Regions from separate parts of the Solwaraspora sp. WMMB335 genome, predicted to be linked through region 1. Evidence: predicted binding sites of a transcription regulator. Region 1 holds the regulator's gene; the other holds the start of a gene.

Region 1 (4,828 bases):
CCGTCTTCGTCGGCGGCGGTACGCCGACGCTGCTGCCTACCGACGATCTCGCCCGGCTGCTCGACGCGATCGACCGGACCTGGGGTCTGTCGGCCGGCGCGGAGATCACCACCGAGGCGAATCCCGAGTCGGTCACCCCCGACTCGCTGGGAGCGTTGCGCCGGGCCGGCTACACCCGGATCTCGCTCGGCATGCAGTCCGCCGCACCGGCGGTGCTCGCCGTGCTGGACCGCCGCCATACCGCCGGCCGGGCGGTGCGCGCCGCCGAGGAGGCGCGGGCTGCGGGCTTCGCGCACGTCAACCTCGACCTGATCTACGGTACGCCGGGGGAGCGCGCCGAGGACTTCGCGGCCTCGTTGGCGGCGGTGGTGGCGGCGGGTGTGGATCACGTCAGCGCGTACGCGCTGATCGCCGAGGAGGGCACCGCGCTGGCCGCCCGGATGCGTCGCGGGGAGCTGCCCTATCCCGACGACGACGTGGCGGCCGACCGCTACCTTGCGGCCGACGCCGCCCTCGGCGCGGCCGGCTTCGGCTGGTACGAGGTGTCGAACTGGGCCCGGTCGGTGTCCGGGCGGTGCCGGCACAACCTGCTCTACTGGACCGGTGGTGACTGGTGGGGACTTGGTCCGGGCGCGCACAGCCACGTCGGCGGCGTGCGTTGGTGGAACGTCAAGCACCCGGCCGAGTACACCCGCCGGCTGGCGGCCGGGCGGTCGCCGGGCCACGGCCGGGAACTGCTCACCGACGCCGACCAGCGGGTCGAGGCGGTAATGCTGCGATTGCGACTGGTCAGTGGGCTGCCGACGCACCAGCTGACACCCAGCGGCCGGGCGGCGGCCGGCCGGGCGGCGGCCGCCGGCCTGCTCGACGCGGAGGCGTTGGCCGCCGGACAGGCGATACTCACGCTGCGTGGTCGACTGCTGGCCGACGCGGTGGTCCGTGACCTGCTGCCGTGACCGGCGTGACCGGCGTGGCCCCGGGCCGGGCGAGCCGACGCCGGGGCCACGCGGGCATCACTTGATGAAGTTCGCCGACATCGGGTACTTGTAGAGGCTGCCTTCGTTGGCTTTGACGCCAGCGATGATCCCGAAGACGATCTGGATGGCGAACACCACCAGACTCGGGATGAACAGCAGGCACCAGCTGACGAACAGCATCACGAAGGCGATCGCCGACCACAGGATCTGGAAGTTGAGCGCGGCCAGCGCGTGCGCCTTCACCGTCGGCGACTGCTGGCCCTTGGCCAGGTAGGCGATCAGCGGACCGACGAAACCGAGCGGACCGAAGCTGATGAACGCGCCGAGCGCGCCGCCGAAGTGGGCGACCAGTGCCCAGGTCTTCTCGTCGTTCGTGGCATAGCCGGCCGGGGGTGGACCTCCGTACGCCGGACCGCCGGGTGGGTATCCGCCACCCGGCGGCGGGTAGCCCCCAGGCGGCGGATACCCGCCGGGCGGCGGTGGGCTCTCGCCGCCGGGCGGCGGGTGGTATCCGGGAGAGGAGGCCTCGCCCGGCATCGAGTAGGACCCTGGGGGTGGGGGCGGGGAGGTCGGATCCGGCGGAGTGCCGCCGGGGCCGTTTTCCCCTGGTGGGCGAGGTGGTTCAGTCATGTCCGACACGGTAGGGGGACGAATCAAGACATGCCAGCTAGCCCCGCCGATGATTTGCTGGCGTACGGCGATTTGTCCTGGCCGGAAGGCGGCTGCGGACCGGTCGACGGCCTGTTGCGTGAGCTTGACGTGATCGGCTGATCACACCCGGCATCGGGGTGCCAATTCTGATCATATTTGACCCTATTCGGCACCTGGTCCCGGAAACCGATCATCGCCTCACCGTCCCGGGCGACGTATGCTGGCACTCACGGCCGGCGAGTGCCAGCACCCGGACCGGGGCCCGCGCCGGTTCGTGACGCGCCGACACGATGACCCGGTCGTGACTCGGTCCGTGTCCGGCCCGGTCGGCAGTGTCGGGTTGCCGACATCGGAGGGGGTGGAAGGTGGGTCTCGACGACCGCAAGCTCGACGTGCTCCGGGCAATTGTCGAGGACTACGTCGCCACCCAGGAGCCGGTCGGCAGCAGGGCGTTGGTCGAGCGGCACCAACTCGGCGTCTCGCCGGCTACCGTTCGTAACGACATGGCAGTGCTGGAGGAGGAGGGCTACATCCGTCAACCGCACACCAGCGCCGGGCGGGTGCCGACCGACCGGGGATACCGGCTCTTCGTCGACCGGCTGTCCCGGGTCAAACCGCTCAGCCCGGCCGAGCGGCGGGCGATCGAGCGCTTCCTGGCCGGTGCGGTCGATCTCGACGACGTGGTGCACCGGACCGTCCGGCTGCTCGCCCAGCTCACCCGGCAGGTCGCCGTCGTGCAGTATCCGAGCCTGTCCCGGTCCGCTGTTCGTCACCTGGAGTTGGTGCCGATTTCGACCACCCGGCTGATGCTGGTGCTGATCGTCGACACCGGCCGGGTCGAGCAGCGGCTGGTCGAACTTCCCGCACCGATCTCCGCCGAGGATGTGACCGATCTGCGGCGGCTCGCCAACGAGAAACTCGGCGGATGTCGGCTCTCCGACACGCCGCCGCTGGTCCAGGCACTGGTCGACGAGGCGTCGCCGGCGCTGCGACCAGCGATGACTACGCTGTCCACGGTGTTGCTGGAGACTCTGGTCGAGCGGCACGAGGAGCGCATTGCGTTGGCCGGGACCGCTAACCTGGCCAGGGGGGGACTTCTCGACTTCCAAGGCTCCCTGCGTCCGATACTGGAGGCACTGGAGGAGGAGGTCATCCTGCTCAAGCTGATCGGCGAGGCCGAGCCAAGCACACTGCGGGTGCGCATCGGCGACGAGAACGAGATCGACAACCTGCGGGCCGCCTCAGTCGTCAGCACCGGATACGGCCCAGGCGCCACGATCGTGGCCGGCCTCGGGGTGCTCGGCCCCACCCGGATGGACTACCCCGGCACCATCGCCACGGTCCGAGCCGTGGCACGCTACGTCGGTGATCTGCTGGCGCAGAACTGACCGGCGAGCAAATACCGACCTACCCGGCGAACTGCACACGCGAGACTGACACATGAGGACACCAGACGCAGTGGCCAAGGACTATTACGGGATCCTCGGCGTAAGCCGGGACGCTTCCGCCGAAGACATCAAACGGGCCTATCGGAAGCTGGCCCGGCAATACCACCCGGACGTCAATCCGGACCCGGCGGCTGCCGACAAGTTCAAGGACATCACCGCCGCGTACGAGGTGCTCTCCGACGACCAGAAGCGGCAGATCGTCGACCTCGGCGGTGATCCGCTCGCCCCCGGCGGCGCGCCGGGCGGCGGCCCGGGTGGAGCCGGACCATTCGTCGGTTTCCAGGACATCATGGACGCCTTCTTCGGCGCGGCGGCCGGTTCCCGTGGGCCGCGTTCGCGCACCCGGCCGGGTGCCGACGCGATCCTTCGACTGGAACTCGACCTCGCCGAGACGGCGTTCGGCGTCGAGGCGCCGATCACCGTCGACACCGCGGTGATCTGCACGACCTGCTCCGGGGCGGGCACCGCCGCCGGCACCCATCTGGCGACCTGCGAGGCGTGCGGGGGGCGCGGCGAGGTGCAGTCGGTGCAGCGCACCTTCCTCGGCCAGGTCGTCTCGTCCCGCCCCTGCGTCGCCTGCCAGGGGTACGGCACGGTGATTCCGCACCCCTGCCCGACCTGTGGCGGCGACGGCCGGGTCCGTACCCGGCGGTCGCTCACCGTCAAGATCCCCGCCGGCGTCGAGGACGGCATGCGGATCCGGCTGGCCCAGCAGGGCGAGGTCGGACCGGGCGGCGGCACCGCCGGTGACCTGTACGTCGAGATCCACGAGCGGCCGCACGACGTCTACTCCCGCAAGGGCGACGACCTGCACTGCCGGGTCACCGTTCCGATGACCGCGGCGGCGCTGGGCACCCGGCTGACCATCCGCACTCTGGACAGCGACGAGCCGGTGGACGTCAAGCCCGGCACCCAGCCGGGTGCCACGCTGCGGCTGCGTGGCCGAGGTGTGCCGCATCTGCGCGGTACCGGTCGAGGCGACCTGTACGTGCACCTCGACGTGCGTACGCCCACCAAACTCGACGCCGATCAGGAGCGGACGCTGCGCGAGTTCGCCAAGTCCCGGGGCGAGGAAGTGGCCGAGCTGAGCAAGCAGGGCGGGTTCTTCTCCCGGATGCGCGACGCGTTCAACGGCCACGCGTGAGCGCCGGCCAGTGAGCGTTGACCGGCCCGGCCGACCGTGAGCGCGCCGCTGTTCCTGGTCGACCAGGTGCCTGCCGGGCCGACGTACACCCTCGACGGGCCGGAAGGGCGACATGCCGCCGCCGTGGTCCGGTTGCGCGTCGGCGAACCGCTGCTGCTCACCGACGGCCGGGGCGGGATCGCCAACACGGTGGTCGACACGGTCACCCGCAACAGCCTGGACCTGCGGATTCTCCAGGTGACCAGGACCGCCCCGCCCGATCCCCGGCTGGTCGTCGCACAGGGTGTCGCCAAGGGCGATCGCGGCGAGTTGGCCGTCCAGGCGATGACCGAGGTCGGGGTCGACGAGATCGTGCCCTGGGCGGCGGCCCGGTCGGTGACCCGCTGGCGCGACGATCGGGGAGCCCGGTCCCGGCAACGGTGGGTGAACACCGCCCGGGAAGCCGCCAAGCAGGCCCGCCGCTGTTGGTTACCGGCGATCGGCGGCACCGACGACCAGCCGGCCGCGTCGACCGCGGCGGTCGCCGCCCGGATCGCCACCGTCACCGGCGCCGCATTCGCGCTACACGAGTCGGCCGCCGACCGGCTGGCTACCGCGCGCCTTCCCGA
Region 2 (4,828 bases), 3.0 Mb from region 1:
GCTGCGGACCTTCTCCACCACGACGCCGCCCTCAAGGCCGGCGTTGACGGCGATCTGCCGCAGCGGGGCGTCCAGCGCCAGCTTGACGATCTGGGCACCGGTCGCCTCGTCGCCGGCCAGGTCGAGCTTGTCGAAGGCGGTCTTGCCGGCCTGTACCAGGGCGACACCACCACCGGGGACGATGCCCTCCTCGACGGCGGCCTTGGCGTTGCGCACCGCGTCCTCGATGCGGTGCTTGCGCTCCTTGAGCTCCACCTCGGTGGCCGCGCCGACCTTGATCACCGCGACGCCGCCGGCCAGCTTGGCCAGCCGCTCCTGCAGCTTCTCGCGGTCGTAGTCGGAGTCGCTCTTCTCGATCTCGGCGCGGATCTGGTTGACCCGGCCCTGGATCTGCTCGGCGTCACCGGCACCGTCGACGATCGTGGTCTCGTCCTTGGTCACCTGGATCTTGCGGGCACGGCCCAGCATGTCGAGGGTCACCGCGTCGAGCTTGAGGCCGAGTTCCTCGCTGACGACCTGGCCGCCGGTGAGGATCGAGATGTCGGTCAGCATCGCCTTGCGGCGGTCGCCGAAGCCGGGAGCCTTCACCGCGACCGACTTGAAGGTGCCGCGCACCTTGTTGACGATCAGGGTGGCCAGCGCCTCGCCCTCGACGTCCTCGGCGATGATCAGCAGCGGCTTGCCCGACTGCATGATCTTTTCGAGGATCGGGAGCAGGTCCTTGACCGACGAGATCTTGCTGTTGACGATCAGGATGTAGGGGTCGTCGAGGACGGCCTCCATCCGCTCGGGGTCGGTCCAGAAGTAGGGCGAGATGTAGCCCTTGTCGAAGCGCATACCCTCGGTGAGCTCCAGCTCCAGGCCGAAGGTGTTGCTCTCCTCGACGGTGATGACGCCTTCCTTGCCGACCTTGTCCATCGCCTCGGCGATGATCTCGCCGACGCTGGCGTCACCGGCGGAGATCGACGCGGTGGACGCGATCTGCTCCTTGGTCTCCACGTCCTTGGAGAGCTTGCTCAACTCCTCCGCGACGTTGGCCACGGCGGCCTCGATGCCCCGCTTGAGGGCCATCGGGTTCGCGCCGGCCGCCACGTTGCGCAGGCCTTCACGGACCAGTGCCTGGGCCAGGACGGTCGCCGTCGTCGTGCCGTCACCGGCGACGTCGTCGGTCTTCTTGGCGACCTCCTTGACCAGCTCGGCGCCGATCTTCTCGTACGGGTCTTCGAGCTCGATCTCCTTGGCGATGCTCACACCATCGTTGGTGATGGTGGGAGCGCCCCACTTCTTTTCGAGCACGACGTTGCGGCCCTTGGGGCCGAGCGTCACCTTGACGGCGTCGGCGAGGGTGTTCATGCCCCGCTCGAGACCGCGGCGCGCCTCTTCGTCGAACGCGATCATCTTGGCCATACGGCGTTGTCCTCCTGGACGCTCGCGACACCGGAGCCGGTCGGCCCCGCCATGCCGCCTGCTTTACGCACCTTCGGACGTCACTACCTGGCGACAGTGACGTCCGCCGGCCGGGCCGGATAGCCCGCGACGACCGGCCATGCCCGCAGCGTCCCCGAGGGGACCGCGGTGATGGCCCCACCGCCCCGACCTTTGGCACTCCCGCTTGGCGAGTGCCAATCCTTGTTTAGCACTCTCCCCTGCCGAGTGCAAGCGAACAGAAGCTTGCCACCGATGTGATCCGGCGGGATGCCTCGACGCCGGTGCCGATCGGGCGGCCGACCGCCGCCGCAACGACGAAAGGCGCCGGCTCCGTGATGGAGACCGACGCCTTGGTGGTACGTACCTGGTGCCGTCCGGTCGGCGGCCGGATCGACTACCGGCGGCTAGGCGATGAGCCGGACCCTCTCCGCCTGAGGGCCCTTCTGTCCCTGGGCAATCTCGAACTCGACGCGCTGTCCGTCATCGAGCGCCTTGTAGCCGTCCATCTCGATCGCCGAGAAGTGGACGAAGACGTCCTGACCTCCGTCGACCGCGATGAAACCGTAGCCTTTTTCGCTGTTGAACCACTTCACGGTGCCCTGCGCCACGGTGCACTTCCTCACTTCTGTCGTGCCGGGCCTCTGCCGGCCCTCAGCCAGGCGCGTTCGCCTGACTGAGCCGCCGATCGGACAAGCCTGACGGACGTCCGAACACAGCAGCCGAAATCGCACGCTACACGAGGCATGACGGCGCCGCACTATCCCAAAATAGGACATTTAATCCCAGTCAAGTCTCCGGAACACCACACTTCGTTGACCACGTGTGTCCCGTACACCGCAGAACGTGAAGACCGGACGCCATCGGGCCCCCGGCCGCCGCGCCGTCCGCCCCGCCGACGTCCGCCCCGCCGACGTCCGCCCCGACTGCCGGGTCCGTGGTTCCCACCAGCGGCACCCGGTCGCCGCCGGCCTCGGGCTGCTCGTGGTGCTCGCGGCGTTCGCCGGCGGGCTGCCCGGCGATGTCGGGCCGCCACCGGCTCGCGAGCCCGGCTGGACCGCTGCGGGTGTCGACCAACGCTACGTCCTGCTGCGCGACGGGCAGGTGCCCACACCGGCCGACGGCTTCTTCTCCTGGGCGGCACTCAACCGGCGTACCGGCCTGCTGCGCGGGTCCGCCAACCTCGCCGCGCCCAGCGACACCATGTCACTGGTGAAAGCCTGGTTGGCCGCGGACGACCTGCGCCGCTCCGACGAGCAGGGCCACCTGCCGCGCGCACCGCAGCTGGCGCAACTGTCCGCGATGATCCGGGACAGTGACAATCCGGCCGCCGACGCGACATACGCCCGGGTCGGCCGGCGCGCGTCGATCGAGCGGATGGTGGACATCTGCGGGTTGACCGACTCGGCACCGGAGATGAACCGGTGGAGCAACACCGTGGTGTCCGCCCGCGATTTGACCCGGCTGGGCGACTGCCTCGCCAACGGCCACGCCGCCGGCCCACGCTGGACGCCGTGGTTGCTCGGTGAGATGCGGGCGGTCCGTGGTGAAGGCGACTTCGGCCCACGGGCCGCGCTCACCCCCGAGTACGCGGCGACCATCGCGATCAAGAACGGCTGGCTGTTGCGCGACGAGGACGGGCTCTGGCACATCAGTTGCCTGGCCATCGGCGAGACGTGGGTGATCGCGGCACTGGCCCGCTACCCCGGCGAGCGCGGTCTGGCGTACGGAGCCGGATTCTGCCGACAGATCGGCGCGGCACTGCTCCTGGTGGTCTGACCCTCGTCGGCCGACGACCGGGTTTGCCGACCGCCGACGAGAACGGGTAGGCATTCCGCTATGACTCAGCTCAGCGGCGGGACCACGGTCGTCCGGCGGGTCCAGTTGGCCGACGCCGCCCGGATGCGGGCGCTGCGACTGGAGATGCTCGCGGACTCGCCGCTGGCGTTCATCGAGCGGCTCGCCGATGCCGCGGCCCGACCGCACGACGAGTACGCCCGGCGGGTCGCGCAGGCCGCCACCGGCCGGTACCTGGCGCAGTTCGTCGCCGAGGAACCCGGAGGACGGCTGGTGGCACATGCCGGCGGACACGAGGCACGTGACGATCCGGCCACGACGGTGCTGTTCGCCATCTACATCAGCCCACCGTGGCGCGGCCAGGGCCTGCTCCCGGCCCTGATCGACGCGGTCGGCGCCTGGTCACGATCGGTCAACCGGCCCAGGCTGCTGCTGGAGGTGGTTGTCGGCAACGACCGTGCGGTGCGGGCGTACTCCCGGCTCGGCTTCGTCGACACCGGGGCACGGCTGCCGCACCCCAGCGTGCCCACGCTCACCGAGTTGCAGATGCGCCGCGCGGCCTGACCGGCCGCCCCGATCGCCGGCCGGTCGAGGTGGCACCCGGGCGGTCGCGGACGCGGTCCGCTCGCTGTCCCGCTGAACGCGGCGCCGCCAACCGGCGGACCCGGTCAGACGTGCCGGCGGGACTGGACGATCCGGAACCGTCCGGCGACGTACGCGCCGTCGGTCAGTGCCGCGTTGGCGGCCGGGTTGGCACCGCTGGCGTGGAAGTCGGAGAAGGCCGCCGACTGGTTGACGAACACACCGCCGGTCAGGTTCGCCGACAGGTGCACTCCGACGTCCAGCGCCGCCGCCTCGACATCGGCCAGCACCTGCTCGTCGGTGCTGTAGACGCCGGCGGTGAGGGCGCCACAGCCACCGACCGTACGCCGGAAGATCTCCACGCTCTGTGCCGTCGACGCGGTGACGACCACGAACGTGATCGGGCCGAACCACTCCCGGCCGTAGACGTCGTCGGCGGCCGAGTCCAGCTTGACCAGCAGCGGGGTACGGACCGTCGCGTCCGGGTACGCCGGGTGGGTCAGTTCCCGCGATTCGAGCACCGGCTCGCCCAGCTTGGCCGCTTCGGCGAGCCGGGACAGCACGCCGTCGTTGACGATCGCCCCGGTCACCTCGACCGCCCGGGCCGGGTCGCCGGTCATCTTGCCGAGCGCGGCACCGATCCCGTCGGCGACCTCGTCGAGGCTCTTGTGGCCCTGGTCGGTGTCGATGCCGCCGGCCGGTACCAGCAGGTTCTGCGGTGTCGTGCACATCTGGCCGCTGTAGAGGGCGAGGGAGAACGCCAGGTTGCGGCACATACCGGCGAAGTCGTCGGTGGAGTCCACGATGACCGTGTTGACCCCGGCCTTCTCGGTGTAGACGCTCGCCTGCCGGGCGTTCGCCTCCAGCCAGTCGCCGTACTCGGTCGACCCGGTGAAGTCGATGATCCGCACCTCGGGCCGCTCGGCCAGGACGGTGGCCAGTCGGTCTTGCGGTGCCTCGGCGGCGAGCTGCACCAGGTTGGCGTCGAAGCCGGCCTCGGCCAGCACCTGCCGGGCGTAGCGGA

The links. The regulator HrcA, encoded in region 1, represses chaperone genes, less so after heat shock. The targets are predictions, from matches to a motif close to GGTTNGCACNCTCNNNNNGAGNGTGCNAACC.
Region 2: groL (chaperonin GroEL) is a predicted target of HrcA. The motif match lies at 1,598-1,628, and genes of this name have one in related genera.

Annotation. Positions count from the first base shown of each region.
Region 1 covers NZ_JBMHMF010000001.1:6,399,263-6,404,090, forward strand. The annotation lists gene hemW (radical SAM family heme chaperone HemW) at 1-956, shown strand, start outside; gene ACN27F_RS27540 (DUF4870 domain-containing protein) at 1,014-1,607, opposite strand; gene hrcA (heat-inducible transcriptional repressor HrcA) at 1,994-3,016, shown strand; gene dnaJ (molecular chaperone DnaJ) at 3,087-4,220, shown strand; gene ACN27F_RS27555 (16S rRNA (uracil(1498)-N(3))-methyltransferase) at 4,257-4,828, shown strand, end outside.
Region 2 covers NZ_JBMHMF010000001.1:3,393,033-3,397,860, forward strand. The annotation lists gene groL (chaperonin GroEL) at 1-1,407, opposite strand, end outside; gene ACN27F_RS14655 (cold-shock protein) at 1,833-2,036, opposite strand; gene ACN27F_RS14660 (serine hydrolase) at 2,272-3,204, shown strand; gene ACN27F_RS14665 (GNAT family N-acetyltransferase) at 3,265-3,786, shown strand; gene paaN (phenylacetic acid degradation protein PaaN) at 3,891-4,828, opposite strand, start outside.